Regions from separate parts of the Micromonospora sp. NPDC005171 genome, predicted to be linked through region 2. Evidence: predicted binding sites of a transcription regulator. Region 2 holds the regulator's gene; the other holds the start of a gene.

Region 1 (4,414 bases), on a different contig from region 2:
TGGCCGAGATGACCACCGACGGCGAGTCGTCGGCGACCGAAGAGCCGCAGGAGATGGTGGACGCTCCGATCCAACTGCTTCCGCCGTACAACCGGGCACAGAAACGGCGCAACCAGCGCTCACTACCGACCTGACGACGAACGGGGCGGACCGCTGACGCGGTCCGCCCCGTTCGGGGTAAGAACTGGACTCAGAAGTCCATGTCCCCGCCACCCGGGCCAGCCGGGGCAGCCGGGGTCTTCTCCGGCTTGTCCGCGACAACAGCCTCGGTGGTGAGGAAGAGCGCCGCGATGGAGGCGGCGTTCTGCAGCGCCGAGCGCGTCACCTTGGCCGGGTCGATGATGCCCGCGGCCAGCAGGTCGACGTACTCGCCGTTGGCGGCGTTGAGACCGTGACCCGCTTCGAGGTTACGGACCTTCTCCACCACGACGCCGCCCTCAAGGCCGGCGTTGACGGCGATCTGCCGCAGCGGGGCGTCCAGCGCGACCTTGACGATGTTCGCACCGGTCGCCTCGTCGCCGACCAGGTCGAGCTTGTCGAAGGCGGTCTTGCCGGCCTGCACCAGCGCGACGCCACCACCCGGGACGATGCCCTCCTCGACGGCGGCCTTCGCGTTGCGAACGGCGTCCTCGATGCGGTGCTTGCGCTCCTTGAGCTCGACCTCGGTGGCCGCGCCGACCTTGATGACCGCAACGCCGCCGGCCAGCTTGGCCAGCCGCTCCTGCAGCTTCTCCCGGTCGTAGTCGGAGTCGCTCTTGTCGATCTCGGCCCGGATCTGGTTGACCCGGCCCTGGATCTGCTCGGCGTCACCGGCACCGTCGACGATGGTGGTCTCGTCCTTGGTCACCACGACCTTGCGGGCGCGGCCCAGCATGTCGAGGCTGGCGGCGTCGAGCTTGAGGCCGACCTCCTCGCTGATGACCTGGCCACCGGCGAGGATGGCGATGTCGGTCAGCATGGCCTTGCGGCGGTCACCGAAGCCCGGCGCCTTGACGGCGACCGACTTGAAGGTGCCACGGACCTTGTTGACCACCAGGGTGGCGAGGGCCTCGCCCTCCAGGTCCTCGGCGATGATCAGCAGCGGCTTGCCCGACTGCATGACCTTCTCCAGGATCGGGAGCAGGTCCTTCACCGACGAGATCTTGCTGTTGGCGATCAGGATGTACGGGTCGTCGAAGACGGCCTCCATACGCTCCGGGTCGGTCATGAAGTAGGCCGAGATGTAGCCCTTGTCGAAGCGCATACCCTCGGTGAGCTCCAGCTCCAGCCCGAAGGTGTTGCTCTCCTCGACGGTGATGACGCCTTCCTTGCCGACCTTGTCCATCGCCTCGGCGATGATCTCGCCGACGGTGCTGTCGCCAGCGGAGATGGAGGCGGTGGAGGCGATCTGCTCCTTGGTCTCGACGTCCTTGGCGAGCTTGGACAGCTCCTCCGAGACGCTCGCGACCGCAGCCTCGATGCCCCGCTTCAGGGCCATCGGGTTGGCGCCAGCGGCCACGTTGCGCAGGCCCTCGCGAACCAGGGCCTGGGCCAGGACGGTCGCCGTCGTCGTGCCGTCACCGGCAACGTCGTCGGTCTTCTTGGCGACCTCCTTGACCAGCTCAGCGCCGATCTTCTCGTACGGGTCCTCGAGCTCGATCTCCTTGGCGATGCTCACACCATCGTTGGTGATGGTGGGGGCACCCCACTTCTTCTCGAGCACGACGTTGCGGCCCTTGGGGCCGAGGGTCACCTTTACGGCGTCGGCGAGCTGGTTCATGCCCCGCTCGAGGCCGCGGCGCGCCTCTTCGTCGAACGCGATCATCTTGGCCATACGGCGTTGTCCTCCTGGACACTCACGGGCCACCCGAGATGTGTGCCCCGGATGGGCCGCCTGGTGTACGCACCTTGGGACGTCGCCACCTGGCGACGACGACGTCCTTCGGCCGGGCCGGATAGCCCGCGACGACCGGCCATGTGCCGCCCCGGCGTCTCCACGCCGGTGCAACCTGGCCCCACCGTCCCGACCATTGGCACTCACGGTATGCGAGTGCCAATGACTTGTTTAGCACTCTCCCCTGCCGAGTGCAAGCACGATGCCGCCGCTCAGCCGAGTTCCGCGGCCAGTCCAGCGGTGTTCACCGGCGCCTCATGGGCGCGCTGCTCGGCGTACGTCACCAGCAGACCGATCATCTGGGCGAGGTGGGCCGGCAGGGCCAGCACGGCGGTGATCCCGATCACCACCACCGCCCCGGCCGCGGTACCCGGCGACGCGAACGGATCCGTACCGAACGCGGAGGTGCCCACCCCCTCCAGGGAGCTGGAGACCACACTCACGACGATCACCGCCAGGGCGACCAGGGCCACCCGACCGAGCAGCAGACCGAGCCGGTCGTGGAACATCCGGAACGAACGACCGATCGGGTTGTGGCGTTCGAAGAGATATACCGGGCCGGCCATGCTCAGCGCGAAGGCCAGGTAGACACCCGGCAGCACGCAGAAACAGACACCGACGCCGATGAGCAGACTGACCAACAGTGTCCAGCCCCACAGCCCGAGCGCCCGACGAAGGCCGTAGCGCAGCGCCGCCTCAAGGCTGGCCGGTTGGCCGGCGGCCTGCCGGGTGATCACCCAGCTGCCCGAGGCCCACCCGACGGCCTGCACCACGCCCACCAACAGGCTGCCGCCGATCAGCACGAGAAGGAGGCTCCCCAACTCGGCGGCGAAGTTGTCCGGCAGTGCGGCAGGAGCGCTCTCGGCCTGGGCGGCCCACTTCGCCGACGGGTCCACCCCGAGAGCGATCACCGAGAGCACCGCCGCCGGCAGCACCTGGGTGAGCAGCATGATCGGCACCAACTGCCGCCAGCCCCGACGCAGCGCTCCCCCGCACCTGTTGAACCAGCCGCCGATGCCCGCACCGGGCGGCGTGACCAGGGCGTCGTTCGGGTCGAACCCGTAACCCGGCGGGTACCAGCCAACCGGCGGTCCCGGATACCACGGCTGCCCGCCGTAGGGACCCGACCCGGGCGGGTAACCCCCGGTGGGCGGAAACACCCAGCCCTGCGGCGGCGGGGCCGCACCCCAGGCACCCTGCGCGGCATCCCAACCGGGCGGCGGACCAGCCTGGCCAGCCGGGGGCGCGCCCGACCCCCAGCCAGGCGGCGGACCAGCCTGGCCAGCCGGGGGTGCGCCTGGCCCCCAGCCGGGCGGCGGACCGAACTGGCCGGGGCTGCCGGCGGGCGAGGATGGGTCCGGCTCCCCCGACCCGGGGGACGGAGTGGGCGGGGGCGGCTGGTCGGTCATGAACGCTCCTCGGCATCGGCTGGAACGGTTCACGATCTTCCCGGCTGGGCGCCCCTGCCGCAGCCCCGACTCACGGGCCGATCGGCCAGGAAGCTCAGCCGATGACGCGTACGTGCTCCGCCTGTGGGCCCTTTTGGCCCTGGGCGACCTCGAACTCGACCCGCTGACCGTCGTCCAACGCCTTGTAACCGTCCATTTCGATGGCGGAGAAGTGGACGAACACGTCCTGACCGCCGTCGACGGCGATGAAGCCGTAGCCCTTCTCGGCGTTGAACCACTTCACGGTGCCCTGTGCCACGGTGCACTTCCCTCACTCTGCGCGGTCTTGCCTGACCCGGCGCACGGCGCGGCCGGGCGCCCCGACCACCGACTCAGCGATCGATGACCGCCATTGAACAGGTGATCGAAATCGCACGTTACACGAGCAGTGACGGCCACGCACGGCCGCAAATCGGACACACTTCGGGGCGTCCCGACCGCACTGATCGGCCCGGGTCGCCGCTCCACCGGATTCGCGTCCGTCATTACGAATGGGCGAGGGGCCGCGAGGTGCCCCAGCCGTGACGGCGATCGGGCACAGCTCGCGAAAATCAGCTGTGGTAGGCATGCGGACATGACCACCGACATGGGCTCGCCGGCCCCGCGGCTCGCGGAGATCCGCCGGGTCCGACCGGAGGACGCCGCGCGGATGCGGGCGCTGCGCCTGGAGATGCTGGCCGACGCGCCGTTGGCCTTCCTGGAGACCCTGGCGGACGCGGCGGCCCGACCGCACAACGAGTACGCGGCCCGAGTCGCGTACACCTCGGCCGGTTCCAGCAACGCGCAGTTCATCGCCGACCCGGGCGGCCGGCTGGTCGGGCACGCCGGTGGCACCACCGCCCCGAACGAAGCCGGGCTGACCGTGATCTACGCCGTGTACGTCACACCGACCTGGCGCGGCAGTGGACTGCTCGGCGAGCTGATCGACGGGGTGGCCGCCTGGTCCCGAGCCTGTGGCCGACCGGAGTTGCTGCTGGAAGTGGTGGTCGGCAACGACCGCGCCTACCGCGCCTACCAGCGCCTGGGCTTCAAGGACACCGGCGTACGGGTCCCCCACCCCACCATCCCAGCCCTCACCGAGCTGCAAATGCGC
Region 2 (4,414 bases):
GTCGGCGCGGCTTCGGCGTGTACGTCCACGTGCCGTTCTGCGCCAGCCGCTGCGGCTACTGCGACTTCAACACCTACACGGCTGCCGAACTGGGCGGCGGCGCCAGCCGCGAGGGGTACGCCGACACCGTCCTGGCCGAGCTGACGCTCGCCGCCCGGGTGCTCGGCGACAACCCGCCGCCCCGGGTCGACACCGTCTTCGTCGGCGGCGGCACGCCCACCCTGCTCCCCGCCGACGACCTGGCCCGCATCCTCGACGGCATCGACAGCACCTGGGGGATGGCCGCCGACGCCGAGGTGACCACCGAGGCCAACCCCGAGTCGGTCACCCCGGAATCGTTGAAGCTGCTGCGGGCCGCCGGCTACACCCGGATCTCGCTGGGCATGCAGTCCGCCTCCCCGGGGGTGCTGGCGATCCTGGACCGCAAACACAGCGCGGGCCGGGCCACCGCCGCCGCCCTGGAGGCGCGCGACGCCGGATTCGAGCACGTCAACCTGGACCTGATCTACGGCACCCCGGGGGAGCGGGCCGAGGACTTCGCGGCCTCGCTGGAGCAGGTCGTCGCCGCCGGGGTGGACCACGTCAGCGCGTACGCCCTGATCGTCGAGGACGGCACCCGGCTCGCCGCCCGGATGAAGCGCGGCGAGCTGGCGTACCCCAGTGACGACGTGGCCGCGGACCGCTACCTGGCCGCGGAGGCCGCGCTCGACGCGGCCGGGCTCTCCTGGTACGAGGTCTCCAACTGGGCCCGCACCGAGGAGGCCCGCTGCCGGCACAACCTGCTCTACTGGACCGGCGCGGACTGGTGGGGGCTGGGGCCCGGGGCGCACAGCCACGTCGGCGGGGTGCGCTGGTGGAACGTGAAGCACCCCTCGGCGTACGCCCAGCGGTTGGCCGCCGGCGCGTCTCCCGGCCTGGCCCGGGAGGTGCTCACCGTCGACGAGGCGCACATGGAGGACGTGATGCTGCGGCTGCGGCTGGCCAGCGGTCTCCCGCTGGCGGTGCTCGACGCCACCGGGCGGGCCGGCGCCGAGCGGGCGCTGGCCGGCGGCCTGCTGGCCGCCGACGAGTACGCCGCCGGCCAGGCGGTGCTCACCCTGCGCGGGCGGCTACTCGCCGACGCTGTCGTCCGCGACCTGCTGCCCTGAGTGGCCCGCTGCCCCGGGACGAGGGCAGCGGAGCTCCGGACCGGCCGGGAGAGCGGCCGGCCCGGGTCACTTGATGAAGTTCGCTGTCATCGGGTAGCGGTACGGGGTGCCCTCGTTGGCCTTCATGCCGGCGATGATCCCGAACAGAATCTGGATCACCACGACGGCGATGCTGGGCAGGAAGAGCAGGCACCAGCTCACGAAGAGCAGCACAAACGCGATGATCGACCAGAGGATCTGGAAGTTCAGGGCGGCCAGCGCGTGTGCCCGGACGGTCGGCGACTGCTGGCCGCGGGCCAGATAGGCGATGAGCGGGGCGACGAAGCCCAGCGGACCGAAGCTGACCAGCGCGCCGAGGGCGCCGCCGAAGTGCGCGACAAGCGCCCAGGTCTTGTCCTCGTTGTTGGCGTAGCCGCCGCCGGGGCCGCCGTAGGCCCCGCCGGACGGGTAGCCGCCGGGCGGGTAGCCGCCGGGTGGGGGATAGCCCCCGGGCAGAGGGTAGCCGCCTGCCGGAGGGTAGCCACCTGACGGCGGTTGGTCACCGGTGGGCGGCGGATAGCCACCGGCCGGGGGATAGCCGGCCGGGCCGGGAGCCCCGGACAGTGGTGCGGTGGGCGGCTCGGCCGACGGGGACGGGCCCGGGGAGGTGGGCTCCGGCGGGTAGTTGCCGGGGTCGCCCGATCCGGGAGGGCGGGGAGGTTCAGTCATGGATGTCACGGTAGGGGCCGTTGGCAACGCCGCACCAGAGCGACACCGCCGGGCAGTGCGGGCCGAACGGCCCAGCGGGGTGGCGCGGGCCGCACCGACGGGTGGCCGTTGATCATCGCGTCGGCGGGCCCGCCGACGTAGACTGGCACTCGCTACAGTCGAGTGCCAGGACGGCCCGACCGGCCCAGGGTGCCGGTGGCCAACGTGCGACAGGAGGTGCGGAGGATGGGTCTCGACGACCGGAAACTCGCCGTGCTCCGCGCCATCGTCGAGGACTACGTCTCCACCCAGGAGCCGGTCGGCAGCAAGGCGCTGGTCGAACGGCACCAGCTCGGGGTCTCCCCGGCCACGGTCCGCAACGACATGGCCGTGCTCGAGGAGGAGGGCTACATCCGGCAGCCGCACACCAGTGCCGGCCGGGTGCCCACCGACCGTGGCTACCGCCTCTTCGTCGACCGGTTGTCCCGGGTCAAGCCGCTCAGCCCGGCCGAGCGCCGGGCCATCGAGCGCTTCCTGGTCGGCGCTGTCGACCTCGACGACGTGGTGCACCGCACGGTTCGACTGCTCGCCCAGCTGACCCGCCAGGTCGCCGTCGTGCAGTACCCGAGCCTGGCCCGCTCCTCGGTGCGGCACCTGGAACTGGTGCCGATCTCCACCACCCGGCTGATGCTCGTCATGATCGCGGACACCGGGCGGGTGGAGCAGCGGCTCGTGGAGCTGCCCGGGCCGGTGCCGGCCGACGACGTCACCGACCTGCGCCGACTGATCAACGAGAAGCTCGCCAACGCCCGGCTGTCCGAGACGCCACCGCTGGTGCAGGCGCTGGTCGAGGAGGCGCCGACCGGGCTGCGTCCGACCATGACCACGCTCGCCACAGTCCTGCTGGAGACGCTCGTCGAGCGGCACGAGGAACGGATCGCGTTGGCCGGCACCGCGAACCTCACCCGGGGCGGCCTGCTCGACTTCCAGGGCTCCCTGCGGCCGATCCTCGAAGCTCTGGAAGAGGAGGTCGTGCTGCTCAAGCTCATCGGTGAGACCGAGCCGAGCACGACCCGGGTGCTGATCGGCGACGAGAACGAGTTCGACAACCTGCGCGCCGCCTCGGTGGTCAGCACCGGGTACGGCCCGGGCACCACGATCGTGGGCGGCCTGGGGGTGCTGGGGCCCACCCGGATGGACTACCCCGGCAACATCGCCACGGTGCGCGCCGTGGCACGCTACGTGGGCGAGTTGCTGGCCCAGAACTGATTGGTCAGGGCCGATGCGGCCGGCTGCGGCCGCCGACCGGCGCAACGCGAGACGAACATGAGGACACGGAACGCAGTGGCCAGGGACTACTACGGCATTCTCGGTGTGAGCCGGGAAGCCTCCGATGACGAGATCAAGCGCGCCTACCGCAAGCTGGCGCGCCAGTTCCACCCGGACGTCAATCCGGACCCGGAGGCTCAGGAGAAGTTCAAGGACATCAACGCCGCGTACGAGGTCCTCTCGGACGACCGGAAGCGGCAGATCGTCGACCTGGGTGGCGACCCGCTCGCCCCGGGTGGCGGCGGCGCCGGAGGCCCGGGCGGCCCCGGAGGCGCCGGCCCGTTCGTCGGTTTCCAGGACATCATGGACGCGTTCTTCGGCGGTGCGGGCGGTGGTGCCCGTGGCCCACGGCCGCGTACCCGACCGGGCGCCGACGCGATCCTGCGACTCGAACTCGACCTGCACGAGACGGCGTTCGGCGTCGAGGCCCCGATCACCGTCGACACCGCGGTGCTCTGCACCACCTGCTCGGGCGCCGGCACGGCGGCCGGCACGCACCTGGCGACCTGCGAGGCGTGCGGCGGTCGGGGCGAGGTGCAGTCGGTGCAGCGCACCTTCCTCGGCCAGGTGGTCTCCGCCCGGCCGTGCACCGTGTGCCAGGGCTACGGCACCACCATCCCGCACCCCTGCCCCACCTGCGCCGGCGACGGCCGGGTGCGGACCCGCCGCTCGCTGACCGTCAAGATCCCGGCCGGCGTCGAGGACGGCATGCGGATCCGGCTGGCCCAGCAGGGCGAGGTCGGCCCCGGTGGCGGCACCGCCGGTGACCTCTACGTGGAGATCCACGAGCGCCCCCACGACGTGTACTCCCGCAAGGGCGACGACCTGCACTGCCGGGTCACCGTGCCGATGACGGCGGCGGCGCTGGGCACCCGGCTGACCATCAAGACGCTGGACAGCGAGGAGACCGTCGACGTCAAGGCCGGCACCCAGCCCGCCAGCACGCTGCGACTGCGCGCCCGGGGCGTGCCGCACCTGCGCGGCACCGGCCGAGGCGACCTCTACGTGCACCTCGACGTGCGGACGCCGACCAAGCTCGACCCGGACCAGGAGAAGATGCTGCGCGACTTCGCCAAGACCCGTGGTGAGGAGGTCGCCGAGTTATCCAAGCAGGGCGGCTTCTTCTCCCGGATGCGCGACGCGTTCAACGGGCACGCCTGAGGTGTCCGCACCGCTGTTCCTGGTCGAGGCGCTGCCCGCCAGCGACGCGCTGACCCTGGACGGCCCCGAGGGGCACCACGCCGCCACCG

What was found. Region 2 encodes HrcA, which represses chaperone genes, less so after heat shock. Its sites were predicted from a motif close to GGTTNGCACNCTCNNNNNGAGNGTGCNAACC; they were not measured.
Region 1: groL (chaperonin GroEL) is a predicted target of HrcA. The motif match lies at 2,008-2,038, and genes of this name have one in related genera.

The regions. Positions count from the first base shown of each region.
Region 1 is NZ_JBEXIM010000003.1:96,106-100,519, forward strand. Features, by position in the region: gene ABZU74_RS06985 (hypothetical protein) at 1-134, shown strand, start outside; gene groL (chaperonin GroEL) at 191-1,813, opposite strand; gene ABZU74_RS06995 (hypothetical protein) at 2,086-3,282, opposite strand; gene ABZU74_RS07000 (cold-shock protein) at 3,377-3,580, opposite strand; gene ABZU74_RS07005 (GNAT family N-acetyltransferase) at 3,896-4,414, shown strand, end outside.
Region 2 is NZ_JBEXIM010000023.1:13,056-17,469, reverse strand. Features, by position in the region: gene hemW (radical SAM family heme chaperone HemW) at 1-1,148, shown strand, start outside; gene ABZU74_RS23335 (DUF4870 domain-containing protein) at 1,215-1,856, opposite strand; gene hrcA (heat-inducible transcriptional repressor HrcA) at 2,082-3,104, shown strand; gene dnaJ (molecular chaperone DnaJ) at 3,180-4,325, shown strand; gene ABZU74_RS23320 (16S rRNA (uracil(1498)-N(3))-methyltransferase) at 4,327-4,414, shown strand, end outside.